4 regions of the Brachybacterium kimchii genome follow, and region 1 is predicted to be linked to each of the others. Evidence: riboswitches for the same ligand, from Rfam matches in the RefSeq annotation. Region 1 holds a riboswitch; each other region holds the start of a gene.
What was found. A riboswitch is a leader RNA that binds a small molecule or an ion and turns the genes downstream of it on or off. The one in region 1 is predicted to bind thiamine pyrophosphate.
Positions count from the first base shown of each region.

Region 2: linked by a shared signal. The riboswitch ahead of M4486_RS02130 (MFS transporter) and the one ahead of thiM (hydroxyethylthiazole kinase) in region 1 are both predicted to bind thiamine pyrophosphate.
Region 3: linked by a shared signal. The riboswitch ahead of M4486_RS07705 (ECF transporter S component) and the one ahead of thiM (hydroxyethylthiazole kinase) in region 1 are both predicted to bind thiamine pyrophosphate.
Region 4: linked by a shared signal. The riboswitch ahead of thiC (phosphomethylpyrimidine synthase ThiC) and the one ahead of thiM (hydroxyethylthiazole kinase) in region 1 are both predicted to bind thiamine pyrophosphate.

Region 1 covers NZ_CP097218.1:1,948,321-1,955,770, forward strand. Annotated here, with positions in the region: gene M4486_RS09190 (M20/M25/M40 family metallo-hydrolase) at 1-759, shown strand, start outside; gene crcB (fluoride efflux transporter CrcB) at 776-1,153, opposite strand; gene M4486_RS09200 (fluoride efflux transporter FluC) at 1,150-1,722, opposite strand; gene M4486_RS09205 (TetR/AcrR family transcriptional regulator) at 1,956-2,687, opposite strand; gene M4486_RS09210 (MFS transporter) at 2,782-4,116, opposite strand; TPP riboswitch at 4,411-4,506, shown strand; gene thiM (hydroxyethylthiazole kinase) at 4,587-5,519, shown strand; gene thiE (thiamine phosphate synthase) at 5,516-6,184, shown strand; gene thiD (bifunctional hydroxymethylpyrimidine kinase/phosphomethylpyrimidine kinase) at 6,217-7,095, opposite strand; gene M4486_RS09230 (NAD(P)/FAD-dependent oxidoreductase) at 7,265-7,450, opposite strand, start outside.
Region 2 covers NZ_CP097218.1:463,755-471,204, reverse strand. Annotated here, with positions in the region: gene thiM (hydroxyethylthiazole kinase) at 1-257, opposite strand, end outside; gene M4486_RS02130 (MFS transporter) at 254-1,711, opposite strand; TPP riboswitch at 1,703-1,795, opposite strand; gene orn (oligoribonuclease) at 1,857-3,779, shown strand; gene M4486_RS02120 (thiamine-binding protein) at 3,819-4,160, opposite strand; tRNA gene M4486_RS02115 (tRNA-His) at 4,412-4,487, shown strand; gene M4486_RS02110 (polysaccharide pyruvyl transferase family protein) at 5,294-7,450, shown strand, end outside.
Region 3 covers NZ_CP097218.1:1,601,590-1,609,039, reverse strand. Annotated here, with positions in the region: gene M4486_RS07710 (ATP-binding cassette domain-containing protein) at 1-2,153, opposite strand, end outside; gene M4486_RS07705 (ECF transporter S component) at 2,150-2,860, opposite strand; TPP riboswitch at 2,936-3,042, opposite strand; gene M4486_RS07700 (hypothetical protein) at 3,307-3,885, opposite strand; gene M4486_RS07695 (M13 family metallopeptidase) at 3,893-6,049, opposite strand; gene M4486_RS07690 (hypothetical protein) at 6,188-7,030, opposite strand; gene M4486_RS07685 (ADP-ribosylglycohydrolase family protein) at 7,265-7,450, shown strand, end outside.
Region 4 covers NZ_CP097218.1:3,261,162-3,268,611, forward strand. Annotated here, with positions in the region: gene M4486_RS14885 (alpha/beta hydrolase fold domain-containing protein) at 1-136, opposite strand, end outside; gene M4486_RS14890 (MFS transporter) at 250-1,752, opposite strand; gene thiC (phosphomethylpyrimidine synthase ThiC) at 1,865-3,622, opposite strand; TPP riboswitch at 3,622-3,732, opposite strand; gene M4486_RS14900 (Ltp family lipoprotein) at 3,985-4,809, shown strand; gene M4486_RS14905 (hypothetical protein) at 4,888-5,691, shown strand; gene M4486_RS14910 (alpha/beta fold hydrolase) at 5,796-6,665, opposite strand; gene M4486_RS14915 (FadR/GntR family transcriptional regulator) at 6,730-7,450, opposite strand, start outside.

The sequences.
Region 1 (7,450 bases):
ACCGGGCGCGACGTGCGCGCCTATCTGCTGCAGACCGCCGAGAAGGGCTACGCCTGGATGCGTCTGCGGGCCCACGGCCGCGCCGGACACGGCTCGGTCCCCAACGACGAGAACGCGATCGTGCGGCTGTCGCGCGCGATCGCCGCGATCGACGCGCACGAGTTCCCCTACGAGTACATCGCGAGCGTGCGCACCCTCTTCGACCGCGTGGGCGAGATCAGCGGGCGCGACTGGGACGAGGCGGACCCCGCGGCGTTCCTGCCGCTGCTGGGCGGCGCGCGCCAGTTCGTCTCCGGCACCCTCTCGGACACCGCGAACGCGACCACGCTCAGCGCCGGATACAAGGGCAACGTGATCCCGCAGACCGCCGAGGCGGAGCTCGACTGCCGCTTCCTGCCCGGCCACCAGGACGAGCTGCTCGCGCTCATCGACGAGCTCTCGGGGCCCGACGTCGAGATGATCGTGGACACCCTCGGCATCTCGCTCGATGCTCCCGACGACACCCCGTTCGTCGCCGCGATGCACCGCGCGATCCTCGCCGAGGACCCCGGCGCCGAGCTGCTCCCCTACTGCCTGAGCGGCGGCACCGACAACAAGCAGCTCGCCGAGCTCGGCATCACCGGTTACGGCTTCGCGCCCCTGCAGCTGCCTGCCGACCTCGACTTCGCTCCCCTGTTCCACGGCATCGACGAGCGCGTGCCGGTCGAGGCGATCCGCTTCGGCGCCCGCGTGCTGCTGCGCCTGGTCTCCGACTGCTGACGGGGAGGGCGCGTCCTCAGAGCGCCGCGCCGACCACGAGCCCCAGCGCAGCGGCGGCCGAGCCGACGACGAGCGAGCCCAGCAGGTTCCCGAGGGCGTAGAGCACCCGGCGCTCCTGCAGCAGTCGCGCGGTCTCGACGCTCGCGGTCGAGAAGGTGGTGTAGCCGCCGAGGAATCCGGCCCCCAGCACGACCTGCAGCTCGGGGCTCAGCAGCTGGGCGCCGAGCATCCCGGTGACGAGGCCCAGCAGCAGCGATCCGGTGACGTTGATGAGCACGGTCCCCCAGGGCATGGCGCCGGCGACGCGGGAGCGCACGAGCCCGTCGGCGACGAAGCGGGCGACCGCGCCGATGCCGCCGGCGAGGCTGAGCAGGACGAAGACCGCGGCGCTCATCGGGCGGCCCCCTCGGTGCGCCGCGGAGTGCGGCGGGAGGCGGCCAGGATGCCGGCGGCGGCGCAGAGCACGCCGAGCACGACGCTGACCAGCCCGAAAGCCGCGCCGACGAGGACCCGCCCGTCGGCCATGAGCTGATCGATGGCGAGGGCGAGCGAGCTGTACGAGGTGAAGCCGCCCATCACTCCCGTGCCGACGCACAGCCGCAGCGCGCGGCGCACGCCCTGGTCGGGTCCGCTCCGGGCGAGGGCCTCGAGCAGGATCCCGAGGAGGAAGGCACCCACGAGGTTGATCGCGAACAGGGCGACGGGCACTCCGCCGAGCTCGGGGACGGCGAGCGTCAGGGCCTCGCGGGCGGCCGTGCCGAGCGTTCCGCCGATCAGCACCAGGGCGATCGAGCCCGGCCGCAGGTGCAGGGGTCGGACGCGTGCTGGGAGGAGGACGTCGGGTGCTGTGGTGTCGCCCGGCGCAGTGGTGTCGCTCGGCGCTGTCGTGCCGCCCGGGGGGTCGGGGCTCTCGGCGTCGGGGTCGAGCGGGATCTCGGGATGCGGGTCCTCGGGTCGGGTCACGGATCACTCCTGTTCAGAGTCGGGCGGGCGCGCGCGACCGCCGGATCCCGGCGCGCGAGGGCCGCGCTCCGGGAGCGAACAGGGACCGTTGTCGATCTTCGAGGTTGGGTACGGCGGGCCCCACCGCCGTGCCGGCGCGCCCGAGGGCGGCCGACGCGCACCATTGAACGCCGCGCGGGCCGAACGGGGCAAGTCGTTGCCGGTCGCGTGCGGCTCTCCGCCCCGAGCGGACGTCAGTTCCGGCCCGTTCCCCAGGCCTCTTTGAGCCGGGCGACGTGGTCGCCGAGGATCTCCGCCATATCCACCGAGGGGTCGATGAGCCATTGCAGCTGCAGCCCGTCCATGAGGGCGACCGTCTCCCGGGCGATGCGCTCCACAGGGGCGTCCTCGCGCACGTCGCCCTTCTCCTGGTCCAGGCGCAGGCAGCGCATGAGCGATTCCATGACCGCCTCGAAGTGATCGAGCATCCACTCGTGCGCGGGGTGGTCGGGGGTGGTGGCCTCGCCCGTGACCGTCGCGTAGAGCAGCACGATCTGGCGGCGCTGCATGTTCAGCCCGGCGACGCGGACGAGATGGTCGAAGGCGGACCACGGCGTGGATCCCTCGGGGGGCATGGGGTCGCTGTCCACGGCGTCGCGATGGGCGAGCACGGCCCCCAGCAGCGCCTTCTTCGAGGGGAAGTGATGGGCGAGGCCCGACGGCGAGATCCCGGCGCCCTCGGCGACCTGCGCCATGGAGGTCGCTCCGAAGCCCTGACGGGCGATGAGGTCCACGGCCGTCTGCAGCGCCTGTTCGCGGACCACCGCGGAGTCCTGCCCGCGGGGCCGTCCCGGGCGTCGACGGACCGGACGCTTCTCGGCGGCCGGCCCCTTGGCGGTGCTGCGCTCGCGCGGCCCGCGCGAGGCGACGGTCCCCTCGGCGGCGCTCGCGGTCGCGGCGGCGCGCGTGGTCTGCTCGGTGTTCATGGGCTCCCCTTCGGCACAGGTCTCCGTCGACCTGGGACGAGAGCGGGCCGGTGCGATCGTGCCGCACCGGCCCGTCATCAATGTGTCACCCCTACTATTTCACGCCGCGGATGAACATCGTGAGCACAGCGCCGATGACGCCCGAGATCGCGGCGGCCACGAAGAGGACCGTGAAGTCGGTGCCCCCGCCGATGCGGGCGAGGAGCATCCCGCCCAGGGCCGGGGCGATCGACTGCGGCAGGGCGTTGGCCATGTTGAAGACGCCCAGGTCCTTGCCCGCCGTCCTGCGGTCGGGGAGCACCTCGAACACGAGTGCGAGGTCGACGGCGAGGTAGGTCCCGTAGGCGAGGCCCATGATGGCCTCGCACAGGAAGAACCCGCCGACGGAGTCGACGTGGGCGAGCATGTAGGTGCCCAGTCCGAAGACGAGGATCGACCCCGCCACGAGCACCTTGCGGCGTCCGATCCGGTCGGAGATCCATCCGGCGGCCAGTCCGGCGACCATGGACAGCACCGTGTAGATCGTGACGCCGGTGGCGACCGCGGTGGCGGCCGCCGCGTCCTCGAGCCCCAGGTGGTTCGTCATGAACAGCACGCGGAAGCTGATGAACAGGTAGGAGGCCAGGATGATCATGAACCTGCCCCACCAGGCCAGTCCGAAGTCCGGGAACTTCAGGGGATTGGTCCAGAACGAGGTGACCAGCTCGCGCACGTTGAACGGGTAGCGGTTCTGCTTGAGCACCGGATCCGGGATCATCAGCGCGTAGACGGTCACCAGCACGAAGCCGAGCACGGCGGGGATCATGAACAGCCCCACCATGGTCCCGCCGAAGAACGAGGCCAGCCAGGTCGCGGCCATGATGGCGGAGTTCTGGGCGATGCCCACGATGCCGGAGACCTTGCCGTATTGCTCGTCCGGCAGCTGATCGGCGAGCGAGGCCGTGTATGCCGCGTACGCCATGTTCGCGCAGGCCTGCGCGATGAACCAGCCGGTGGCCAGCACCACGACGTTCGGCGCGATCGCCATGATGAGGATCGCCGCGCACATCGCGAAGGCCCCGCCGATGATCCACGGTCGGCGCCGCCCCAGTCCCGATCGCGTGCGATCGGAGAGGCGTCCGCCGAGGGCGTTGAAGACGAGCGCTGCGATCGCGCCCGGGGCGAGGGCGGCGGCCGCGATCGAGGCCTGCTCCGCCGGGAGGTCCGAGAGCGTGCGGGCCTTCATCTGGACCGACACCGTCGCGGGCCCCATCAGGGCGACGAACAGGCCGAACTGCCCCAGGAAGATGCCGATGACATACCAGATCGGCTTCTTCCGGTCCGGCTTGATGCCCATGGCGGGCACGCGCAGTCGCGGGCCGAGGATGTTGGGGCTGCCCGTCGGGTCGACGGTCGGATCGACCTCGAGATCGGGTGCGGCAGTGGACACGGGAGACTCCTTCGTCATGACCGTCGGGCGATGCTCGCGACGGTGTGCGTGCGGTCCGTGCGACCGTGCCGAAAGTATTAGTTGCCACGAACTATTTTGTCGAGCCGCGGACTTCCGCACGGACGTCCTGGACGCCCGACCGACTCTCTGAGCTGGTCACCCCGAGCAGCGCCGTGCCACACATCACAGGCGCGCACCACAGGATTCCGTGGCGCCACGGGCGTGCGGAGCGTCGTGTCGGCCGTGGAGCGGGCGGCGCGCCCCGGCGTCCTCTCCGGCGCGCTAGGCTCGTCGGCACGTGACACGGGGTGCCGCCGATGGCGGCTGAGAGCAGACCCGTCGAACCTGATCCAGTCAGCGCTGGCGTAGGGAATGTCCGAAGCCGCGGCCGGGTGCCGACGATCCTCCAGGATCCTCGCCGATCACCCGCCGCGGCCGCTCCGGCCCCTCGCCCCGACGAGAGGAGCCCGATGGCCCCCGCAACCCCCGCAGACGGCATCCCCGAGGTCGCCGCCGATCCCTCCGCGCGCCCCGCGGCACCCGTCGGTCCCGTCGATCCCGCAGGGCTCGCCGCCCGCTGCGGCGACCTTCTGGACGCGGTGCGCGAGCGCGGTCCGCTGGTCCACGCCATCACGAACTCTGTGGTCACGAACGTGACGGCGAACGTGGTGCTCGCGATCGGCGCCGCCCCGGCGATGGTCGACATCGTGGGCGAGGCCGGCGACTTCGCCGCGGTCGCCGACGGTCTTCTCATCAACCTGGGCACCCCCGCGCCCGAGCAGCGCGAGGCCATGCGCGAAGCCGTCAGCGGCGCCCGCCGCTCGGGCACGCCGTGGGTCCTGGACCCTGTCGCGATCGGATCGCTGCGGGTGCGCACGCCTCTCGCCGCCGAGCTGGTGGCCCAGGGACCGACCGCCGTGCGCGGCAACGCCTCGGAGATCCTCGCCCTCGCCGGTGAGGGCACGGGCGGCCGAGGCGTCGACTCCTCCGACCCGATCGACGCGGCCGTCGCGGCGGCGACCGGCCTGGCGCGGACCCACGGCACGGTGGTCGCGGTCTCCGGCGAGCGCGACCTCATCACCGACGGGAGCACTCTCGTGGAGGTCGCCGGTGGCAGTGCGATGCTGACCCGCATGACCGGCGGGGGCTGCGCCCTCGGCGCCGTGATCGCGACCTTCCTGGGCGTGCGACCCGACGGGACGCCTGCTCTCGAGGCCGTCGTCGCCGCGCATTCCGCCTACTCCGCGGCGGCCGAGCGCGCCGCCTCCGGGGCCGATGGTCCGGGCACCTTCGCGCCCCGGCTGCTCGACGCCCTCGCCGCCATCGGCCCGGACGAGCTCCGGGCGCCCGGGCGCCTGCACGTCAGCCTCGCGGATCAGGGCGACGGGGGCGAGGCGGCATGAGGCCCTCGAGCGAGAGCCTCGGCCTGTACCTCGTCACCGACGCCGCGCTGTGCGGTGCGCGCGGCATCGTGCGCACGGTCGAGCTCGCCGTCGAGGGCGGTGCGCGCGTGGTGCAGCTGCGGGAGAAGCACGCGGACCTCGCCGAGCACGTGCGCCTGCTGGAGCGTCTCGCGCGGGTGATCGACGCCCGCGCGCTGCTGCTGGTGAACGACCGCGTGGACGCCGCCGTCGCGGCACGCGAGCAGGGGATCCGCGTGGACGGCGTGCACCTGGGGCAGGGCGACGAGGACGTGCGCCGTGCACGAGAACTGCTCGGGCCCGACGCCGTCATCGGGCTCAGCGCGAACACGTCGGCGCATCTGGACGCCGTGGCCGCGCTGCCGGAGGGCACCGTCGACCACGTGGGCATCGGCGCGATCCGCGCGACCGCCACCAAGGCGGATCATCCGCCGGCCCTCGGCGTCGAGGGGTTCGCGCTGCTCGCGGCCGCGTCCCCGGTGCCGAGCGTCGCGATCGGCGGGATCACCACGGCCGACGTCCCGGCCCTGCGGCGCGCGGGCGCCTCGGGGTGCGCGGTAGTCTCGGCGGTCTGCGCGGCCGACGACCCCCTGCGCGCGTCCCGCGTGCTCAGCGCGGCCTGGACCGAGGCGGCGCCGGACCGGTGACCCCGGGTCCGCAGGGCGAGCCGGCGCCGGGGTCAGCGCGCCGGGATCCCCTCGCCCTCCCACAGCGCGAAGAAGTGGTGCAGCGGTCCGTGGCCGCGCCCCACGTCGAGCCGGTCGCTCGCGGCGAGCGCGCCATGGAGGTACTCCTTGGCGCCGCGCACGGCGTCCTCGACGGGCATGCGCGGCAGCCGAGCGGCGATCGCCGCCGAGAGCGTGCAGCCGGTGCCGTGGTCGTTGGTCGTCTCGATGCGCGGGGCGGGCAGCTCGAGGATGCCCTCGCTCCCGCACAGCAGATCGGTGCTGGTGGGCGACCCCTCGAGGTGGCCGCCCTTGAGGAGGACGCGGCGCGGTCCGAGGGCCAGCAGGTCGTGGGCGCGCCGGCGCATCTCCGCCTCGCTCCAGTCGGGCTCCTCCCCCAGCAGCACCGCGGCCTCGGGCAGGTTCGGGGTGAGGACGTCGGCCAGCGGCACGAGCTGCTCGCGCACGGCGTCGACCGCGTCCTCGTCCAGGAGGCGGTCACCGCTCTTGGCGACCATCACGGGGTCCAGGACGATCCTGCGCGCCCCGTGGCGGCGCAGGCGCTCCGCGATGGCCCTCGCGATGGCGGCGTTCGCGACCATGCCGATCTTCACGGCGTCCACCTGCACGTCCTCGAAGACCGCGTCGATCTGCTCGCCGACGAACTCCGGGTCGAGCGCGACGACGCCGCGCACTCCCTGCGTGTTCTGGGCGACGACGGCGGTCACCACGGCCATCCCGTAGGCGCCCTGGGCGGCGAAGGACTTGAGGTCGGCGTGGATGCCCGCGCCGCCCGTCGGATCGGTCCCGGCGATCGAGAGGACGTTGGGGACGCGACCGCTCACGGGCGCGTCGGGGGTCGGGGCGCTGGGGCGGGTGTCGCTGGTGCTCACGATGCCTCTTCCACGAGGCCGGCGGGGAGGGCGCTCAGCGGTTCCGTCCCTGCGCCGGCATGATCCGGATCAGGTGCTCAGGGTCTCCACGCCGTCGCCGCCCCGCGCTCCTGCGCATCGCGTGACCAGTGGACTCTCAGCCCCTTGCCGGGACTCCCCTCGGTGCCGCTCACGCTAGCAGGGAGAGGCTCCCGTCGGCGCCCGCGCCCATCGTCCGCGAGCGCAGCGCGGCGTCGGTGTCAGCAGTGGCGAGGTCGGCATTGATGTGCGCTCCGGCGAGCGCACCCGCAGCCGCCGCGGCGCCCACCTGCGCGGTCGGGTCGGTGATGTTCCCCGCGACCCAGACGCCGGGGAC
Region 2 (7,450 bases), 1.5 Mb from region 1:
ACGAGCAGCGCGTCGGCCGCCCCTGTGACCACGGGCGCCTCGGCCTCGGTCTCGGTCATCATCGGGCGGGCGCCCGCGGCGAGCAGACCGGCGGCCACGATGCCCATCGACACCGTCGCGGTGAGGCAGTGGACGAGCGGCGGATGCCGGCGCACCTCGGCGAGCACCAGGGCGACCGCGCGCAGGTCCGGGTCGTCACCGAGCGCGGCGTCATCGTCGACGTCGTGGTCTTCGCGAGGGTGCGGATCAGTTCTCATCGCCCGCTCCCCCGGCTGCCCCGGTCGGCGACAACGTCGAGGTCCCTGTCGATCTCCGCCGCCGACAGCCGGGGCCCGAGCGCCGCGCCGACGATGAGGAGGACACCGCCCAGCACGAGCAGTCCGAGCACCGCGGCGTGCGCCCCGAGCAGCGCCGAGAGCCCGGGCAGGTAGAACGGGTAGAGCGCGGGCAGGATCAGCGAGAGGCTGTAGCCCATTCCGTACCCGGTGGAGCGCACCGACGTCGGGAAGCGCTCGGAGAGGTAGGCGGAGACCGGTCCGTACGCGGCGACGGTGACGACCTGCAGCGCGGCGGCGAGCACGGCGGCACCGGCCAGCGTGCTCGAGCCGACCGACATCCACCACAGGACCGGGCCCAGCACGGTCGCCGCGATCCCCCACAGGACGAACAGTCGGCGCCTGCCAGTGCTGGTGGAGAGATGCCCGGCGAGCGCCATCGCGAGCGCCTGCGCGCACGAGGCGATGCCCATCGCGATCGAGACGCTGGTCGCCGACAGACCCGTGTCCTGGCCGAGCTGGGCGGTGAGCAAGATGACGGTCGTGTTCGTGAGCAGCCACAGGCCCGTCATCAGGGTGAACACCTGCCAGAAGGCGCGCGCCCAGCGTCCGCGGAGCATGGCCGCGATGCCCGAGGCGGCGGGCCCCTCGTCCGCCAGAGATTCGTCGGCCAGGAGCGGGCCGTCGTCCGTCGAGGGCTCCTGGCCCTCGCGCTCCTCGATCACTCGTCGTGTCGTCGGCGCATCGACCACGCGCCGCCGGTAGTAGGCGAGCATGCCGAGCGAGGCGAGCGCCCCGAGCACGAACAGCGCCCGCCAGCCCCACGCGGCATAGGCGTCGGGTCCAAGGATCAGCAGCAGCACAGCGGTCGCGAAGGCGATCGCGGCCTGCGCCCAGGGCGCCATCGAGAGGATGAGCCCGCTCATGAGGCCGCGCCGGCGCGGGGCCGACCATTCCATGGCCAGGGGGATCGCGGCCGAGTACTCGCCGGCCACGAAGATCCCGCCGAGGAACCGCAGGGCGAGGATCAGGCCGATCGTTCCCACGCCCAGCAGCTCGTGGGTGGGCATGGCGGCGATCAGGAGGGCGCAGGCGGCGGTGCCGGTGATCGCGACCTTCGTGGTGCGGGTGCGCCCCAGGCGGTCCGAGATCCTGCCGAAGACCATTCCGCCGACGGGCCTGCCGAGCATCATCGCGATCACCACGATCGCTCCGGTGGTGGCGGCGATCCCCGGTCCGGCGACGACGGCGAGCGCCGGGGTCAGCGCGGTGAGCGGCAGGAACACGTGGACGTTGTCGATGAAGTTGCCGACCACCCCGGCGCGCAGGGCGGCGCGGCCCTCGGGCGGCAGCTGCGGCTTCGGCGTCGGCCCGGCCGACGGCGTGTGGACCGCGGCGGCGGTCGTGGGCGGGCTCTCGGGCAGACGTGACCGCATGGCGGACATCCCTTCGTCAGTGCGAACTGCATCAGGTTCCACGGGTCTGATCTCAGCGCGCGCGGCGCACCCCGTGTCCGGCGCGCCAGTATTCCAGAGCCGTCGGCGGCGACGCGGCGCCGTCCGCGGCGACTACCCTTGCCACGTGAGCACTTCGAACCGTGGAACTGCCGACCGCATCGTCTGGGTCGACTGCGAGATGACCGGACTGGACAAGGAGAAGGACGCGCTCGTCGAGATCGCCGTCCTGGTCACCGACGGTGACCTGAACATCCTCGGGGAGGGCGTGGACGTCGTCGTCAAACCCCCGGCCGAGGCGCTGGAGCAGATGGGCGATTTCGTGCGCACCATGCACACGAACTCAGGGCTGCTGGAGGAGCTGGACGCGGGCATCACCCTCGAGGCCGCGCAGGAGCAGTGCCTGGCCTACGTGCGCGAGCACTGCCCGGAGGCCGGCAAGGCGCCGCTCGCGGGCAACTCCGTGGGCACCGACCGCGTGTTCCTCGACAAGGACGTGCCGGAGTTCGCCGCCTGGCTCTCCTACCGCACGATCGACGTCTCGAGCCTCAAGGAGCTCGCCAAGCGCTGGTTCCCCCGCGTCTTCTACAACACGCCCGCCAAGCACGGCGGCCACCGCGCCCTCGCCGACATCCGCGAGTCCATCCAGGAGCTCAAGTACTACCGCGAGGTGCTGTTCGTGGCCGATCCCGGGCCGACGACCGCGCAGGCCCAGGCCGCCGCGCGCACCTTCGAGCTCGCCGTCGACGGCGAGAGCGCCGACGGGTCCGACGACGCGGCCGCCGGCGCCGCGGGATCCTCCGCGCCATCGGTGCCGTGGCTGCAGCGCGCCACCCATCGCACCTGGCTGGACTCCGAGGGCGAGGAGCTGCTCGTCTTCGGCTCCGAGTCGCTGCGGGAGGACGGCGGCTTCGGCTGGCTCGACGAGAACGGGGAGCTCGACGGCGACAAGCCGGCAGAGCTCTGGGTGACCTGCCGCATGACCCACTGCTTCGCGCTCGCCACGATGCTGGGCAGCCCCGAGTACGGGCGCTTCGTGGACCACGGCATCGAGTCCCTGCGCACCGTCTTCAAGGACGAGAAGCACGGCGGCTGGTTCTCGAAGATCGCCGGCGAGACCGTCATCGACGACGCCAAGGAGGCCTATGCCCACGCGTTCGTGGTGCTCGCGGCCGCCTCGGCGACCGCCGCCGGACGCCCGCACGCCGCGGAGCTGCTCGAGGAGGCCCTGGGCGTCCTCGACGAGAAGTTCTACGACGAGGAGGCGGGGATGAGCGTGGACACCTTCGACCGCGCCTTCGCCGTCTGCGAGGAGTACCGGGGCATCAACGCGAACATGCACACGACCGAGGCCCTGCTCGCCGCGGCCGACGTCACCGGGGAGCGCCGCTGGCTGGACCGCGCCGTGGGCATCATGACCCGGGCGATCGACGAGTTCGCGCGCGAGCAGGACTGGCTGCTGCCCGAGCACTTCGACACCTCGTGGAACCCGATCCTCGAGTACAACGAGGACAAGCCGGCCGATCCGTTCCGCCCGTACGGGGCGACCGTCGGCCACTGGCTCGAGTGGTCCCGCCTGGTCCTGCACGGCCGCGCCGCACTGCTCGCGAAGGACGGCGACGCCCCCGAGTGGATGCTCGAGGCCGCGAACGCTCTCATGGCACGGGCCGACGACGCCTTCGGCATGGACGGGGAGCCCGGGTTCCCCTACACGGTGGACTGGGACGGGACGCCCGTGGTGCACGAGCGCATGCACTGGGTCGCCGCCGAGGCGACCGCCGCCGCGGCCGCGATGTTCCAGGTGACGGGTGATCGGAAGTGGGCCGACCGCTACCAGGCCTGGTGGGAGTACGTCAGCGAGTTCCTGCTGGATCCCGAGCGGGGCAGCTGGCACCACGAGCTGGACCGGCGCAACCAGCCCCAGGCACGCACCTGGGAGGGCAAGCCGGACATCTACCACGCCTACCAGGCCACGCTCATCCCGCGACTGCCCGTCACCCCGACCATGGCCGCCGCCGTCCGCGACGGCCTGGTCGACGAGATCGGCTGAGTCAGCCGGGCGGCACCGCCCTCACTTGCGGCGCCGCCCTCAGTTCCGGTCGAGGGCGGCGTCGAGGCGCTCGATCTTCCCGTCGAGCTCGCCCTCGTGCCCGGGGCGGATGTCGGCCTTGAGCACGAGGGAGACGCGCGACCCAAAGCGACCGGCCTCGGCCGTCGCGCGCCGCACCACGTCCATCACCTCGTCCCAGTCGCCCTCGATCTCGGTGAACATCGAGCTTGTGCGGTTCGGGAGCCCGGACTCCCGGACCACCCGGACGGCGGCGGCGACGGCGTCGTGGACGCTCGCGGCGTCGGACCCCTCGGCGAGGTCGCGGGTGAGGCCGGGATCGGAGGGCTCACCGGTGGGCTGGACGGAGAAGGCGATGATCATGCCCCCACTGTTCTCCCCCATCGGCCCGCGGGCAAGCGGATCATGCGCCCAGGAGCATGCGGCGAGCCTGTCATGACGAGGCAGGATCCGGCTCCTGCTTTTCCGGCCCGGAGTCCTCCAGGGCTGATGCCCCAGTCTGCCGTGCCGACGAAGTGCAAGGCGTCTCACAGCGAGAACCCCCGTTCGAGGGTGCGGAGCAGGGCCGACGCCCGGTATGCTTGCTTCTCGTTGCGGTCCTCGGAGCGCACATGGTGGTCGTAGCTCAGTAGGTAGAGCTCCTGGTTGTGGTCCAGGCGGTCGCGGGTTCAAATCCCGTCGATCACCCCAAGAAACGCCCTGGTGACAGGGCGTTTTTTCTGTCTGAGCCGGTGTCTGGACACCCACGCGGACGACGGCGGCACGAGCGCACCGATCCACCTGCCGCCTCTCGCCCCACACCCATGCGAAGCGCCCGGCCCGCCACGTTCGCCCCTGACGTCCACCACTGTCTGAAATTCATTCGATCGCCGCCGCATCGAATACGTGATCGATATTCAAGAAGCTGCCCGCGGAGAATCTCCGAACCCGTCGACCTGCGCATGCACCACGAGGCGCTGCCACACGGCCTCCATTCTTCCTCCTCACCTCTCTTCAATTCACTTACCGTTCGTCCGCACCCCGTTCACCGCCCGTACACCTGACGTACCGCGTCCGTTCCCTCGGGCGGTGAAGTCGACCACGGAGCCCCGTCCGAGACCGTTCCGCTCACCTCGCCGAGCAAGCAGGCGACACCTGTCGGAGCCGGTCCCCGCCGCCACGACCTGCACGCCATGGCCACCAGCGCCCCTCACCTGGGGCGATGCCCCGCCCGTGGCGAGCACCCGAAGATGCGCCGCCCCGCGCTCCCACGTCCAGCGCCCCGCCCTCCACGTCCGGCCGCCGCGGCGGCCCCGGCCGGCCTGCGGGATCTCCCCGTGACACCGACGCGACACGACCGATTTCCCCCAGCGGTGCTGGGCTAGACTCGCCGCAAGCATTTCGATCGCCCGCCCGGAAGAGCTCACACAGTGAATTCACGGGCACATGCACGAAATGCACCCCAGACTCCAGGCGTCACCTCCTGCAGCAAGCGATGAGAGGCAAGGATTCACCAGATGACCGATCCGAAGCAGACATTCGACGTCGCCGTGTGCGGTTGGTGGTACGGGAAGAACTACGGGTCGATCCTCACGTACTACGGCCTGAACCGCGCGATCCAGAACCTCGGCCACTCGGTGCTCATGGTCCACGAGCCCCTGGGCTACAACGGCTTCCGCGTCGAGTGGCCGGACGACATCGTCTCGATGCAGTTCGCCGAGCGCGTCGGCTACCACACCACCCAGCAGATGCACTTCACCGAGCTGCCGCGCCTGAACGAGCGCGCGCGCACCTTCGTGGTGGGCAGCGACCAGCTGTGGAACCCGCTCATCGGCCGCGTGAACAGCGACCTCTTCCTGGACTTCGTCTCCGAGAAGAACAACCGCGTCGCCTACGGCACGTCCTTCGGCAACCGCGGCACGAAGAAGTTCACGCCCGACTTCATCGCCACCCACGCCGCGCAGCTGCAGCGCTTCAAGGCGATCTCCGTGCGCGAGGGCTACGCGGTCGACACCGCGCGCGACATCTTCGGCGCCAAGGCCTCCCTGGTCGTCGACCCCGTCTTCCTGCTCCCCCGCGAGCACTACGACGAGCTCGCCGCGAAGGCCACCGTCGCCCCGGAGGGCGAGTACCTCAGCGTGTTCTTCCTCGATCCGACCGAGGAGAAGAAGGCCGTCGCGCAGGGCATCGCGGACAAGCTCGGCCTCGAGATCATCCGTGTGATCCCCAACCCCGACGACGGCATCGAGCACTGCCGGACCCTGTGGGCCGACGAGCCGCGCGCCCAGATCCTCGACGAGGACCGGCCCGAGAACTTCCTGCGCACGTACAAGGACGCGGAGTACGTCGTCACCGACAGCTTCCACGGCTCCGCCTTCGCGGCGATCTTCGAGAAGCCCTTCTCCTCGATCTTCAACACCAAGCGCGGAGCGGACCGCTTCAAGAACCTCATGAGCTCGCTCGGCTTCGACGAGACGCGGCGCGTGCGCGAGACCGACTCCCACGAGGACATCGCCGCGAACCCGCACGTCACCCGCGAGATCGACTACTCGACCGCCCGCGACTACATCAGCTCCGGCCGCGAGTCGTCGATGGCTTGGCTGAAGGAGGCGCTGGACCCGAGCACCACCGGCTCCGCCGCGCTCTACCCGCGCCAGAAGCTCACGCTCACGGCGCCGGAGTTCGCGACCGGGGGCTCCGGCTGGAAGATCGCCCGTCGCGGCAAGCAGACCCGCCTGCGCGTGGCGCGAGACGGCGCCGTGCTGGGCAACCTGGTGTGGACCGACCTGCCGGAGCCGCTCGTGGCCGGCTCCGCCTACCAGCTGCGCATCGACTGGACGCCGACGACGGACGCCAAGAAGGTCAACATCCACGTGCGCAATCCCGAGACGACCCGGTTCCGCGTCGTCGGCGCCGTGAACGTCGAGGGCGCGCGCGGCCAGGCCCGCACGGACACGCTCACCTTCACGGTCTCCGAGCCCGGGTTCACTCAGTTCATGCTCGGCGGCGTGCACTTCACCGGTCGCCGTGCCGGGGCAGACATCCGCAGCATCGAGATCGAGCGGATCCCCACCGGTGCGCTCGCCGCGCAGGCCCCGGCCAAGCGCAAGGGCGGAGCGCCCGCGGGCGGCTTCTCCTCCCAGGCGAAGGCTCTCGCGCTCAAGGACTCCGAGCGCCAGGTGCGCTCCTTCAGCCACGCCCGTTCGGCCGACGGCGTCTCCGGCGCCCAGGCGCGGATGATCTTCCACGCCCACGCCATCGAGAAGGGGCTGAGCCGCAGCAACTTCCGACCCGGCTTCGGCGGGCGCGCGGTCCCGGGCCTGTCCAAGGAGATGAACGCCTGGCTCGCGGCGGATCGCGACATCTCGGACGAGTTCCTGCAGAGCTCGGCCGCCGTGATGAAGGCCTACTTCGACCGCCACGACCAGCTCGGCACCGACGTCTCGCACTTCCGCCAGCTGTTCTCCGAGGCCGCCCAGGACCTCATCGACGGCACCACCCACTCCGAGGGCGGCGTGCTGCCGGCCGGGCAGGTCCGGGAGCTCGTCGGCGAGGTGGAGAACGAGGACGAGGAGCGCAGCTTCCTCGACGTGGTCTACGGCCGCCGCAGCGTGCGCGAGTACACCTCCGAGCCCGTGAAGGACGAGGAGATCGCGCGTGCGGTGCAGATCGCG
Region 3 (7,450 bases), 350 kb from region 1:
GAGCGGAGCGGGTGGCGCAGGTCGCGCCGCGCCCCGAGGCCGCGCAGGCGGCGACTGGTCATGATCCGCTCCCAGACGTCGGCCGTGAGCCCTGCCCGTACGAGTCCCGCGACGCTCGCCGCGACCGGCCGGCCGGGCAGACGCAGCCTCCCGCCGAGGGCGTCTCCGAGCCGCGTCGGGTCGAGGGAGGCGAAGATCAGCACGCCGGGAGCCACGAAGTATCCGATCCGCAGGGCCTCCTTGAGACCCAGCAGCCACGTGGTCCCGGAGAACACGGGCAGGGGAGAGGCGAGCACCGTGGACCAGCAGAGGCCGACCGCCGCGAGCTCGATCGGGATCAGACGCAGCGCCGTGCTGCGCACCCCGCGCACGGCGAGCGGGGCGAGGACCGCGACGAGCACGCACGAGAGGAGACCGAGCTGCCAGCGGTCGATCGCGAAGGAGCCGACGGCCGCTGCCACGGCGATCGCGATGGTGGTCAGCGGGTTGAGCGTGTCGGCGGGGGCAGGACGGGCACGGCGGGGCGAGCGGAGGGTCGTATCGGTTGCGGTTGCGGTTGCGGATGCGGATGCGGGTGCGGTTGCCGGCGCCAGTGCCGGTGCCAGCGCGGTGTCGGTCGCGGCCGGCTCCGGGGAGGCGGACTGCGCGTCGTCGCCCGTGCTCACGTGCTCCGCGAGGTCCATGCGCACGTGCGCGCGCGTGATGAGATCGGGGTCGTGCGTCGCGGCCAGCACTGCGCAGCCGCGCGCGGACGCCTCCTCGAGCAGGGCGAACAGCTGGGTGCGACGCTCCTGGTCGAGTCCCACGGTGGGCTCGTCCAGCACGAGGAGGGCGGGTTCCTGGGCGAGGGCGGCGATGATCGCGAGGCGTCGTTGCTCGCCCCCGGAGAGCTCGAAGGGCTGAGCGTCCGAGAGGTGCGCGAGGTCGGCGCGCCGCAGCAGGCTCTCGGCGAGTTCGGGGTCGTGCGCCCAGGGCGAGGCGGTGACCTCAGCGCGCACGGTGCGGGCGACGAAGGAGTGCTCGGGCTCCTGAGGGACGAAGGCGATCTTGGTGGGCTCGGGACGTTCGAGGTGTCCTCCGGCCGGATCGGCGAGGCCCAGGATCGTGCGCAGGAGCGTGGTCTTGCCGCTGCCGCTCGGCCCGGTGAGGACCGCGACACATCCTGTGGGAACGGCCAGGTCGATGCCGTCGAGGAGGGGCGAGGCGACGGCCCGCTTCCCCCGGACCTCGTCCCGTCGTCGCCGTCGCGTGATCGAGACTCTCGAGAGCGACAGCACCGGCGGGCCGCACGTGCCGGATGCGCGCGCAGGGGCCGGCATGGCGGCCGGGTCGGGAGCGGCGGCCGGATCGGGCATGGTGGCCGGATCGGGCTGCTCGAGGACGTCGTCGGGAGCGCCGTCCGCGAGCACGTGCGCCTGCGCTCCGAGCACGATCACGCGGTCCACGTGCGGGGCCCAGCCCTCGGCGTCGTGGTCGGCGACCACCAGGGTGCGATCGCCGACCGCATCCAGGATCGCGGCGCGGACCGCGCAGGCCGTCGGCCGATCGAGCATGCTCAGCGGCTCGTCCAGCAGCAGCGCACCGGGATCCAGCGCCAGGGAGCCGGCGAGGGCGAGCCTCTGCTGCTGCCCGCCGCTGAGATCCCACGGCGAGGTCGCGGCGTCCAGCCCGACGCGCGCCGCGTGCAGGGCGGAGGTCACGCGGCGCTGGATCTCCTCGCGGTCCAACGCCGCGTTCTCGGGCCCGAAGGCCGCGTCCCGGCCGACGCTCCCGCCGATCAGGGCGTGCAGCGGCTGCTGCAGGAGCAGTCCGCGCTCGCCCGGCCGGGTGGGGCCGGTGGCATCACCCGCGAGGTCGCCCGTGCTGGTGTCGAGCAGGCCCGTGAGGGCCCGGAGCACCGTCGACTTGCCGCCGCCGCTGGGCCCCGTGAGCAGCACGCGCTGGCCGGCCGGGATGTGCAGGGTGAGGTCGTCGATCGTCGGGCGGGAGCGGGTCGACGGCGTCCAGGTGACGGCGTCGAGAGCGAGCGGCACGGCGGCGTGGGAGGCGGGGCCCGTTCCGTCGGGAGCCGCGTCGCCGAGCGTCCCGTCGGCCCCAGCGGTCGTCCCGTCGGTCCCAGAGGTCGCCCCGAGCACCGTCGGCCCCGCGCTCATGCGCGCGACCGCCGTCCCCACTGGCGCCCTGCCGGGAAGGCGCTCAGGGCGCCGGTCGCGCCGAGGGCGCGCACGATCAGCCACCCCAGCACCCCGCACAGCAGCGCACCGGAGACGATGAAGAAGCCCAGCAGCGCCCAGGCCGAGGCCCAGGACCACTCGGGGTAGTAGGAGAAGCGCTCGTAGACCCATTCGAGGATCCCCGAGAGCGCGCCGCCGGCGATCGCCACGGGCAGGGTGAAGCGGCGGTAGGCGGTGACGAGGAACGCGATCTCGACGCCTCCGCCCTGCAGCAGGCCGCTGACCACAGTGCCGATGCCCCACTGCCCGCCGAGGACCATCTCGAGGACGGCGGCGATGACCTCCGCCAGCACGGCGGCGCCGGGACGGCGCACGATGAGCATCGCCACCAGCGCGGGCAGGAACCACACGCCCGCGAGCAGCCCCACCGACGGGGGCAGGACGGCCTGCAGCGGGGTGAACAGGGTGTACACCTGGCCCCAGGCGAGGAACACGAAGGCGAAGACGACGCCGATCGCGACCGTCAGCACGAGGTCCACGGTGCGGTAGGCCGGCAGCGGCCGACGTGCGAGGGCGTCGCTCGCCGGTGCTGGTGCTGGTGCCGGTGCTGGTGCCGGGGACGCGCCGGTCGCCGCGGTCTTCTCGGCGCGCGCGGAGGGGGCGGCGGGGGTGGAGCTGGTCGACATCTGGTTCTCCTTCCGATGCGGAAGGGGCCGCGAGGCCCGTCGGCCCCGGATGCAGTCATCCGGCGCGGCGGACATCGCAGAAGAATCCCGACTCCCTACGCCGGTCTGAACCGGATCAGGTTCGAGGGTCTGCGCTCTGTGCGCACTCTCAGCACCTCTGCGGTGCTCCCCTGTCTGTGGATGTCAGCGTCGATGATATCGCGCAGGGCGGTCGGTGCGCCCTCGGGATGTGCGCCAGATCGCCCGGGTCGGCCGATGCCCGACGGCTCGTGCGAGGCGACGGGATCGGACGGTCCCGTCCCGACCGGCTCCCGAACGGGCGAACGGGCGCGAGAAGTACGAAACGGTTGCCAAGAGCGCTCTTGGCAACCGTTTCGTACTTCTCGCGACGCAGACGGGGCGCGGATGGGCCGACGAGCGGTCGGCGGGGCTTCAGCGCGCGCGGATCAGCGGCGGGCGCGGATGGCCTGGTCGATCGCCTCGGCGGCGGCGCGGGGATCGTCGGGGGAGAGCAGGAAGTGGGTGCCCTCGCGACCGATGATCTCCACGAGCGTCCCGGGACGCGAGACCATCAGGCGGTACGAGGACCGCTGCTCGCCGGTGGTGAAGACCTTGCGGCCGGGCAGCGCCTCGATGCTCCCGCTCTCGGGCGCGATCACGCGGCCGCGGCGCCAGCCGAGCCCGCCCACCGTCACGCCGAGCGATTCGCCCGGGATGCGGCGCAGCTGCACGGTGCGGAAGTCGGCGACGGGCCAGGCGGGGCGCGGCAGGAACCCGCCGAGGCTCACGGTCACCCCGTCGACGTCGACCACGAACCGGGTGGCCAGCCGCATCCACGACCAGAAGGCGTACACGAGCACGGCCAGGGCGAGCACCAGGCCCAGCACGACCGTCTCGCCGCGCGCCCAGGCGATCGCGTACCCGGCGATGCCGACGCCGATCACAGCGCTCATGCCGATGCGGGTCCAGCCCACCGCGCCGGGAGTCGTCCGCCCCACGTGGAAGGGCGCCTCCGGCCTGCTCACGGTGTCCTCACCAGATGCTCACGCGGTCTTCGGGCGCGCGGTACATCGCGTCGTCCTCGCGCACGTCGAAGGCCGCGTGGAAGGCGTCGAGGTTGCTCGCGATCGCGTTGCAGCGGAACTCGGCGGGGGAGTGCGGGTCGATCGCCAGCATGCGCGCCGCGTCCTGCGCGCGGGACTTCGCGCGCCACACCGTGGCCCAGGACCAGAACACGCGCTGCAGGCCGCTCAGGTCGTCCAGTCGCGGCGGGTTCCCGCCGGAGCGCGCGAGGTAGGCCTTGATCGCGATGGTGAGGCCGCCCAGGTCGCCGATGTTCTCGCCGATCGTGAGGCTTCCGTTGACATGGGGCAGCTCGTCGCCGCCGATGACCGCGCCATCCCCACCGTCTGCGCCGACCGCGCCGACCGCGTCGCCCCCATCGGCCGCGTCAGTCGCCGTCGCCTCCGCCTGCTCGCGCAGCACGCGCGGGGTGAGGGCGTCGAACTGGTCGATGAGCGCGCGGGTGCGCTGCTCGAAGGCCTCGCGGTCCTCGTCGGTCCACCACGAGCGCAGGTTGCCCTCGCCGTCGTACTTCGAGCCCTGGTCGTCGAAGCCGTGCCCGATCTCGTGGCCGATCACGGCGCCGATGCCGCCGAAGTTCACGGCGTCCTCGGCCTCGGCATCGAAGAACGGCGGCTCGAGGATCGCGGCGGGGAAGACGATCTCGTTCGCGCCCGGGTTGTAGTAGGCGTTGACCGTCTGCGGGGTCATGTGCCACTCGTCGCGGTCGACGGGCCCGGCGAGCTTCGCGAAGTCGTGGGCGGCGTCGTGCGCGCGGGCGGCGCGGACCGAGGCGACGAGGTCGTGGGGGTCGAGCACGAGGCCCTCGTAGGTCCGCCACACGTCGGGGTAGGCGATCTTCGGGGTGAACAGCTCGAGCTTGGCGAGGGCCTTCTCGCGGGTGCCCGGCGTCATCCACTCGAGCGTCGAGATCGACTCCCGATAGGCGTCCAGCAGCGCGCCGACGAGCTCCTGCATGCGCGCCTTGTGGTGCGGCGGGAAGTGCCGGGCCACGTAGTCCTGGCCGATCGCGAAGCCCACGGCCCCCTCGACCAGCGAGATGCCGCGCTTCCAGCGCTCGCGCAGCTGCTCGGCGCCGGAGAGGGTGCGACCGGAGAAGTCGAAGTCCTCCTCGACGAAGGCCGAGGAGAGGTACGGGGCGAAGGCGCCGACGGTGTGCAGGGCGGCCCAGGTGCGCAGCACGGCGAGGTCCTCGGCCGCGAGCAGCGGGGCGACGGCCTCGACGAACTCGGGCTGGCTCACGCAGACCACGTCGAAGGCGCCCGCCGGCGCGCCCGTGCCCTCGACGTACGCGTCCCAGGGGAACGCGGGGGCGAGGGCCTCCCGCTGCGTGGCGTCCATCGGGTTGTTCGACTTCTCGCTGTCGCGCAGGCGCACCCGGTCCACATGGCACGCCGCGAGCCGCGTCTCGAAGTCCATGACCGCGCGGGCCAGGTCGCTCGAGTCCCCGGCGACGAGCCCCTCGCGGCCGGGCAGGGAGGCGAGATCGGCGAGACGTGCGAGGTGGCCGACGTACGCCTCGCGGATCGGTGCGTAGGAGTCCTCGCGGTAGTAGGACTCGTCGGGCAGGCCCAGCCCGCCCTGGTGCAGCTTCACCTGGTAGCGGGAAGAGTCGTCGTCATCCGTCCACACGTAGGTGTGCAGGGCGCTGGTGCCGGCCACGGGGGAGGCGAGCAGGCGCACCAGGTCCGCGAGCGAGGTCGTGGACGCGACCTCCTCGAGCATCGGTGCGAGCGGTGCGGCGCCGGCGGCCTCGACCGCGTCCTCGTCCATGAACAGCCGGTAGAGCAGGCCCACGCGTCCGCGATCCGTCTCCGGAGCATCGCCCGCCGCGAGCAGGTCAGCGAGCTCGGGGTCCTCGGCGGCCTCCTCGACGATGGCGCGCACGCGCTCCTCCGCGAGGTCCCGCAGGCGTCGGAACTCGCCGTCGGACGCACGATCGGCGGGGATCTCGTGCTCCGCGAGCCAGGCGCCGTTGACGTGCCCGAAGAGATCGTCCTGCACGCGGATCGAGTCCGAGACGCCGCTGCGGTCCAGGCCCGAGCGGACCTCGGAGCCGGTCGGTGCTGCGGTCGTGGCGCTGTCGGAGGGGACGGCATCGGTCATGGTGACTCCTTCGTCGGGGAGGTCGGCGTCGGGCCGGGCGGTGGGATGGGCGCGGGAGCGGCGGCGCGACGCCGCTCCCGCCGGCCGGGCCGACGGAGGACGCGCTCCGCGCGCCCTGGGCCGACCCGGTCTCGTGGATCAGAGGGTGGACAGTCCCAGCAGCGCGAGCGCGGCGGTGAGCACGCCGATCCCGAAGGGCGCGTACGCCCACAGGGTGTGCGTGCGCTCGCCCGGGCTGCGGCGCTGCAGGATCAGGGTGGACAGGCCCGTCGCGATGGACAGCACGATGGTGCCGATCGTGAGCACGGGGGAGAGCACGATCAGCACGGTCGCGCCGATCTGGAAGAGCGCGGTGCCCACGACGTCCAGGACGCGCAGCACCATCGAGCGGGGCACGCTCACCTTCTCGGTGAGGAAGGTGCCGACGGCCTCGGTCGCCCACGCGGAGGGCGCGGCGATCCGGCGCCGTGCGCTCACCGTCTGCGCGGTGGCCAGGACGATCCAGACCAGCGCCGCGCCGAGCCCGAGCCAGATGCCCATGGGGCCGACGGCCTCCGAGGGCCACAGCAGGCCCGCGAAGAGCACCGCGGCCAGACGCAGCACCTCCTCGACGGTCGAGCGCACCGCCATCGGTCCGGGGTTGACCGCGAGGCGCCTCTGCACCTTCGAGACGAACATGCTGGTGACCACGACGCCCATGAGCTGGAGGGCGCCGAGGGCGATGCCGAGCACGAGAGGCAGGGGCGTCGAGGGCGTCGCGGGCAGGCAGACGAGCACGAGGGCGACGGCGACCGCGGGGATCACGAGCGAGACGATCGACAGTCCGCGCACGAGCGCGCTGACGATCTCCGCGCCGGTGGGCGGATGGTCGTGCCCGGTGTGGTCGTGGGGGTCCGAGCCGTGCGGGTCGCTGCTGCAGGAGGCGGCCTCGGCGGGGGCCTCGGGATCCGCGGCGGAGGACGGGGAGGACGAGGTGGTCATGGGGCTCCTTCGAAGTCGCTCCACTGTATCGGCCGTGCCTGGTGCTCCGCTGGTGGCAGGCCGCTCGAGGAGGTGGGCGGAACACAGGGCGTCGGTGCGGATGCGCTGGTGCGCGACGTCCCGGGGCCGACGTTCGTCATGTCCGTGTGAGGTTCTCCCCACCAGGGGCCATGGGCGTCCGGGGACCGGACATTCTCCCGGACATGGCCCATGGTCGTGTGGAAACATGTCCCCGTGACCCGCGACCAGCCCTGCGACGACGCCCGGACCTCGGACGGCGACGTCCTCGAGCGCGCCATCGGCGCGGTGGTCGCGGCGGCCGCGGGCGATGCCCTGGGCGCACCGTACGAGTTCCAGGGCCCCATCGCCCCGAGCGAGGACGTCGGCATGATCGGCGGCGGCGTCCTGGAATGGGGCGAG
Region 4 (7,450 bases), 1.3 Mb from region 1:
AGCGCTCGGGCACGTCGGGCGGCATCGGCGCCGGCTCCTTCGCGCGACCGGGCTGCTGGGCGTCCCTCATCGCCTGGACGTGGGCGGGCTTGGCGGCGAGAGCGGCCTCGTAGGCCTCCTGGAGCGACGCGGGCATGGCCCGATCCTTCGTCCGGGCGCGGGAGCTGTCAATCGGCGGACCGCCGCTGGTGGGGGCATAACCCGCTCAAGGCCGCGGCACGTGCCGCGTCACCACCCGGGGGCCCGGGTTCAGGCCGCGACGCGCTCGAGGTCCTCCGCGTCCACGTCCTTGCCCGTCGGATCCCAGCGGTTGAGCACCAGCGAGATCGCGCCGAGCAGGGGCGCGCAGGCGACGATCCAGAACACGCCCGTGCCCAGCTGAGCGGTGAGGATCGGGAAGCCCAGCAGGGAGAGCACGGAGAAGGCCCGCAGGGTCCCCTGGTTGAAGCCGACGCCGATCCCGCGCAGACGGGTGGGGTAGGAGAGGGTCGCGAAGTTCATGAGGTTCGCGCCGGGGCCACCGGCCTGCGCGAAGATGAACGCGGCGAGCATCGCGACGGCCACGAGCACGAGCGCGCTGCTGGGCACGCCGATCGCGGCGAGGGTGAACAGGGCCGCCGCCTGGATCGTGAAGCCCACCAGGGTGACCCGGCGCGAGCCGAAGCGGCTGACCACGCTCATGCCGATGAGCCCGCCGGCCAGACCGAAGCCCATGTTGATCACGAGCGACGACACGATCGTGACCAGCGGGCCCTGGTGGAAGAGCGTCGCGATGATCAGCGGGGTGCCGTAGGCGACGGCGTTGTACCCGAAGGTCGAGAACACGGAGACGCACAGGGCGGCGACCGTGCGCTGCCGGAAGCGCGGGGAGAACAGCTCGAGGACGTTCGACAGCCGGGTGCGGGCGCCTTCGCGCTCAGTGCCGCTGGAGACGTCGGCGTTGAGCTCGGCGGTGATCCCGTAGTGGCTGGAGAGCACGTCGACCGCGCCGCGCAGGTCGCCCTGGTCGGCGAGCCACTGCGGGGACTCCGCCATGAAGCGTCGGCGCACCAGCAGCACGATCACGGCAGGCACAGCGCCGAAACCGACGACGATCCGCCAGAGGTGGTCCTGCTGAGTGGTGGGCAGCAGCCAGAAGCACAGGAGCACGATGAGGTACCCGGTGCCGGTCGCGAAGTACCAGGCGGGGGACCACGCGTTGACCCGCTGCGAGCGGTTGCCCTTGCCGCGCAGCCGGGAGAACTCCGCGAGGAAGGCCATGGCGACGGGGATGTCGAGGCCGACCCCGATGCCCATGACGAAGCGGAAGCCGATGAGGGACCAGACCTCCGGCGCCAGTGCGCTGCCGAGCGCCGCGACGACGAAGAAGACCATGTCCGCCATGAACAGCCGGTACCGGCCGAAGCGGTCCACGAGGTACCCGCCGGCCAGGGCCCCGACCACCGCGCCGACCATGATCGACGCGTTGACCAGGCCCGTCATGAAGCCGTCGAGTCCGAACTGCACTTTGATGGCGGGCAGTCCGAAGGCGATCGACGAGAAGTCGTAGGCGTCCATGAAGATCCCGCCGAGGGCCAGCAGGATCACCGCGGTCGCCTTCGGATCGCGCGATCCGAGCGCAGAGAGGATCCGGCTGACGTCGGCTGCGGAGGAGACCCGCAGGGGCACGTCGGCGTCAGGACGGGCGCCGGGTTCGGGACGCGCGGAGCTGTTTTCGAGCGCGTTGGAAGAGGGGTCCATCGTCGGGGGCATGGGAACGATTGTGGGGGCCGTCGGCTGAGGTGCGTCGGTGTGTGTCGGAATGTGTCGGAGGGAGTAGTGTGCGCCCTCCAACGTTCCGATAGGGCCTCCGGGTCATGGGAAGTCATTCACCCACCGGCACCCCGACCCCCGGCTCCGGGAGGTACACGGTCCCGCCGCGCTCGCGGAACTCCCGGGACTTCTCCGCCATGCCCGCCGCCGCGATCTCCTGCTGGGCGGCCTCGCCGCCGAACTCGTCGCGGATGTCCTGCGAGATCTTCATCGAGCAGAACTTCGGTCCGCACATCGAGCAGAAGTGCGCGGTCTTCGCGGGCTCGGCCGGCAGGGTCTCGTCGTGGTACTCCTCGGCCAGCTGCGGGTCCAGGGAGAGTCCGAACTGGTCGCGCCAGCGGAACTCGAAGCGCGCCTTCGACAGAGCGTCGTCCCGTGAGCGGGCCCCGGGGTGGCCCTTGGCGACATCGGCCGCGTGGGCGGCGATCTTGTAGGTGATCACGCCCGTCTTCACGTCGTCGCGGTCCGGCAGACCCAGGTGCTCCTTCGGGGTCACGTAGCAGAGCATCGCGGTGCCGTAGCGGGCGATCTCCGTCGCCCCGATCGCCGAGGTGATGTGGTCATACGCAGGGGCGACGTCCGTGACCAGCGGCCCGAGCGTGTAGAACGGCGCCCCGTCGCACAGCTCCTGCTGGCGCTCCACGTTCTCGCGCACCAGGTGCAGCGGCACGTGGCCAGGGCCCTCGACCATCACCTGCACGTCGTGCTGCCAGGCGCGGCGGGTGAGCTCGGCGAGGGTGTCGAGCTCGGCGAACTGGGCGGCGTCGTTCGCATCTGCCAGGGACCCGGGACGCAGCCCGTCGCCGAGCGAGAAGGAGACGTCGTAGCGGGCGAAGATCTCGCACAGCTCGTCAAAGTGCTCGTAGAGGAAGTTCTCCCGGTGCCTGGCGAGGCACCAGCCGGCCAGGATCGAGCCGCCGCGCGAGACGATGCCCGTCACCCGGTTCGCCGTCAGCGGCACGTAGCGCAGCAGCACGCCGGCGTGGATCGTCATGTAGTCCACGCCCTGCTCGGCCTGCTCGATCACCGTGTCCCGGAATATCTCCCAGGTGAGCGCGTTCGCGTCGCCGTTCACCTTCTCCAGAGCCTGGTAGATCGGGACGGTGCCGATCGGCACGGGGGAGTTGCGCAGGATCCACTCGCGAGTGGTGTGGATGTCGTCCCCGGTGGACAGATCCATGACCGTGTCCGCACCCCAGCGGGTGGCCCACTCGAGCTTGGAGACCTCCTCGGCGATCGACGAGGTGACCGCCGAGTTCCCGATGTTCGCGTTGACCTTCACCAGGAAGCGTCGGCCGATGATCATCGGTTCCGCCTCGGGGTGGTTCACGTTCGCGGGGATGATCGCGCGGCCCGCGGCGAGCTCCTCGCGCACGAGCTCGACGTCGCAGCCCTCCCGCAGCGCCACGAAACGCATCTCGGGGGAGATCTCGCCTCGACGGGCGTAGTGCATCTGCGTGACGGTGCGTCCGCCGACCGAGCGGACCGGCGAGCGACGCGCGCCGCGCCACTCGGCGCTCGCCCCGCCGCGGCGCACCGCCCCGCGGCCGTCATCGGCCAGGTCACGGGCACGTCCCTGGTACTCCTCGACGTCGCCGCGATCGCGGATCCAGTTCTCGCGCAGCGCGGGCAGGCCGACCTCCGGCTCGCTGCCGGGGCCGGCGGTCCGGTAGACCTCGAGCGGCGGGTTCGGCGTCCCGGTGGGGGAGTCGTCCTGGGAGATCCTCGTGACCGGCACGCGGATGTCGTGCTCGGAGTCCTCGAGGTGGCCGAGGCAGTGGGTGGGGTAGTTCTCAGGGCGTGCAGACATGCAGTCGCTCTCCTTCTTCCTTCGCCGGCATGACCCGGAGCAGGTTCGGTCGGTACTCGGACTGCGTCAGTCCGATCTCAGCCCGTTGCGACGGGCACCCGAGGGATCGGCGACGACCGTAGCACGGGGGACGTGCGGTGGCGGCGGGCGGTCCGCGACGGGCAACGCACGCGGAGTCGCACGGCGGACTCGGTCGGATCCCACGCGTCCCGTCTGCCGCGGTGTCGGGTCGCGAGACGTCGGGTCGGCCGTCCGAGATGTCCGTAGAGTTCTCCCTGCCGTCCCTCCTCCGCGCACGCTGACGGGTCCGCGAACCCTCGCGACGGGGGCCCGCACATACCTCCTTCCGAACGGAACGACAGATGACCAGCTCGACCCCTTCCCCCGAGAACAACGGCTCCGCGAACTCCGGGTTCCCCGACGCCGGGTCCGCGAATGGTGCCTACGGCTCCGCCGGCGACACCTATGGTTCGGCGAGCGGTCCCTACGGGGCCGCGGACGGAGCCTCCGGCTCCGCGGCCCCCGCCCCGCAGTACGGGGACTCCTCGCAGGCCCCGCAGTTCTCCGCGTCCCCGCAGACCCCGGGCCAGGGGCAGGAGCCGCCGAAGAAGTCCAAGACGCTGTGGTGGGTGCTGGGCGGCTGCGGCTGCCTCGCGCTGCTCGCGATCGCGGCCGTCATCATCGTGATCGTCGTGCTCGTCAACAGCGCAGACACCGATGACGAGCCCGCTCCGACCACGGTCTCCGCCTCCTCGTCCGACGACGACGCGTCGGACGAGCCCAGCGACTCCGCCACGCCCTCCGACCACACCGTCGACGCGACCCCGGACGACGAGTCGTCGGCCGACGCCGACGATTCCGGCGACTCCGCTGCCGACGGCACGGACGTCGACCCCGACGACAAGGACGGCGCCCTCGCCGACGCGAAGATCCAGTCCGACATGCTCTTCTCCTCGAAGAAGGGCATCCACGACACCCTCGTCTTCGAGGGCTACAGCGAGGAGACCGCCACCTACGCGGTCGACCACGTGGACGCCGACTGGAACAAGAACGCGCTGGAGAAGGCCAAGTCGTACTCCGCGGACGGCATGTCCGACGACGAGATCCGCGACCAGATCACCTCCGAGTACGGCGAGCAGTTCACGAAGGAGCAGGCGGACTACGCGATCAAGCACCTGCACGACTGAGCGCGTCGTCGGTGGCGCCGCCGCGCCGCGTCACCCCACAACGGCTGGTTCGTCGGTCCTTCGGAGCAGAATGCGCACATGAGACCGACCAGCGATCCGGCCGAGGAGCCGGGGGAGTGCAGGGGTACAGCCCCGCCCGAGGGCGCCTCGGTCTTCGACGCCCTGTGCGCCCACTACGCCCAGGGGCTCGCGAGCGGCGGTGACGTGCGCTGGCTCGCCCACGCGTGGTCCACGCTCGCCGTCGTCGGTGAGGTGCCCGTCGAGATCCCGTCGGGAGGCGTCGAAGGGGCCGATGCGCGCATCCGCCTGGCGGCGCTCGCCCTGTTCGGCGCCACCTATGACGGCACGGACGAGGAGCCCGAGCCGCCTGCGATCCTCGAGGGGGCCCATGCCCTCGCCGCGGCCGACATGGCCGCGTGGATGGCCGCGCATGACCTGATGACCGTCGCCCAGCTGCAGGCCGAGGCCGAGCGCGTCGACCCGGACGGCCCGACGGCGGAGGTCCCGGCGGCAGACAGCGCGGCCCGGGAGCAGTCCGACACGTACCCGGCCCGGGACGCCCCGGTCACCGACCCTGCCCTGTGCACGGAGGACGTCGAGTTCGCGATCGACGCGGTCGCCGGCGAGGTCATCAGCGCCTACTCGCGGCTGCGTCCGCACGTCGTCGCGCTCTTCGCCGAGCTGTGGGCGCAGAGCTACCCCGCGTCGGACCCGGAGGACGCGGACGACTCCCGCAACGGCGGGACCTTCGTGTTCCCGCACTCGACCTATCCGCTGCCCGACAACGAGACGCTGATGATCCTGAACGACAACGGCAGCGACACGGAGAAGCGCGCCGCCATGCTGCGGCTCTTCGCGCAGATGCAGTCGCTGAGGACCTGAGCCGTCCGCAGCGGTCCGCAGCGGCCCCGCATCCGGGCTCGCCGCCGATCGGGCTCGATTCGGTCAGTCCGACTCGATCAGTCCGACTCGATCAGCCGAAGCGATCAGTCCGCGAGGAAGTCTGTGATCAGCGCGTTCACCCGGTCCGGGCACTGACGGTTCGACCAGTGCCCCGCCCCGGCGATCAGTTCGAACCTCGCACCGGGGATGGCGTCCGCCGCGGCGCGCGTTGTCTTCGGCGGCACGGCCACGTCCTTGCTGCCCTGGATGATCAGCGTCGGGCACTTGATGCGATGCAGATCGGGACGCAGGTCGACGGTCATGCGCCGGAAGCCGATCGAGGCGTTCTGCCAGTCCGAGGAGGCCGAGCCGTGGGCGAGCACGTCGGCATGGAACTCGTCGACGATGTCCTCGAGATCGTCGACGGGGCCCGCGAACAGGCTGGTGCGGGCGAACCACGCGCACGCCGCGCAGCTGCGGAAGACCAGCGACGGCAGCGTCCGGTTCAGCAGACGGCATCGCGCCGTCACCCACAGCAGCTGATGGACGACGGGCGGGAACGACAGGATCCCGGCCGGCGCGAGCGCCACCAGTCGCGAGACGCGCTCGGGTCGCTCGATCGCGTACGCGAGGGCGAGGGCGCCGCCCTGCGAGAGCCCGACGTGGTCGACCGCGTCCATGGCGAAGCGCTCGAGGACGGTATCGATGCACCGCAGCATCCGCTGATGGTCCGCCGTCCCGTCCCAGGGGATCGAGCCGCCCTGCTTCGGCCAGTCCAGGGCGAGCACGCGATGGGACTCGGCGAGGACGGGGATCAGTCGTCGCCAGCTCAGGGAGGCGCTGTCGTTGCCCGCACCGCTGAGGAGCAGCACGGGCGAGCCGTGCTCACCGCGCGTGATCACCTGCAGGGAGCCCTCGGGCTGCGGTATGCGCACCACGTCGCCGAGGTCGGAGCCGAACGGGGCCGCCGTCATGGCTGCATCCTCCTCGGGCCGGCGGAGCGGTCGCGCGCGACGGCCCGTCGGTCCCGGGACCGGCTCATCCCCATAGGCTCGCGTAGGCGGCGCGGATATGGGCCTCGATGCGCTCGGAGGCCAGTTGCGCGGACCCCTCCTCGATCGCGTCCAGGATGCCGTGGTGCTCCGCGCGCAGCCTCGCGATCAGCGCGTCGGAGTCCTCCAGGGTGCCGAAGGCCTGCAGGATCGGGAGCCGCATGGACTCGCGGATAGCGATCGTCATGTCGGTGACCAGACGGTTGTGACCCGCCTCGGCGAGGGCCACGTGGAAGGCGGTGTCGAGCTCGTTGAACTGGGCGCGATCGATGCCGGGTTCGTCCATGTCCCGGAGGATCTCGCGCAGCCCCGAGAGGTCCTGCGCGGAGGCATTGCCCGCGGCCAGGCTCGCGCTCGAGCGCTCGAGCATGACGCGCGCCTCGAGGACGTCGGCCATCGGGAAGCTCGACAGCGCGACGTGCAGGCGCAGCAGCCGCGTGAGCGCATCGCTGGTCTCCGCCACGACCTGGGTGCCGGCGACCGGCCGCGAGCCCACGGCGGAGCGGACGGCGCCCTGCGCCTCGAGCGTGCGGATCGCCTCGCGCACCGCGGCGCGGCTGACCTGCAGCCTCTCGGCGAGGTCGCGCTCGGCCGGGAGGGTGTCGCCCACGTGCAGCGCGCCGCTGGTGATCTGCTCCTCGATGCGCTCGACGACGAGCTCGTAGGCGCGGCTGCGGTGCACCGGCCGCCAGGCGTCGGTCCGTGCC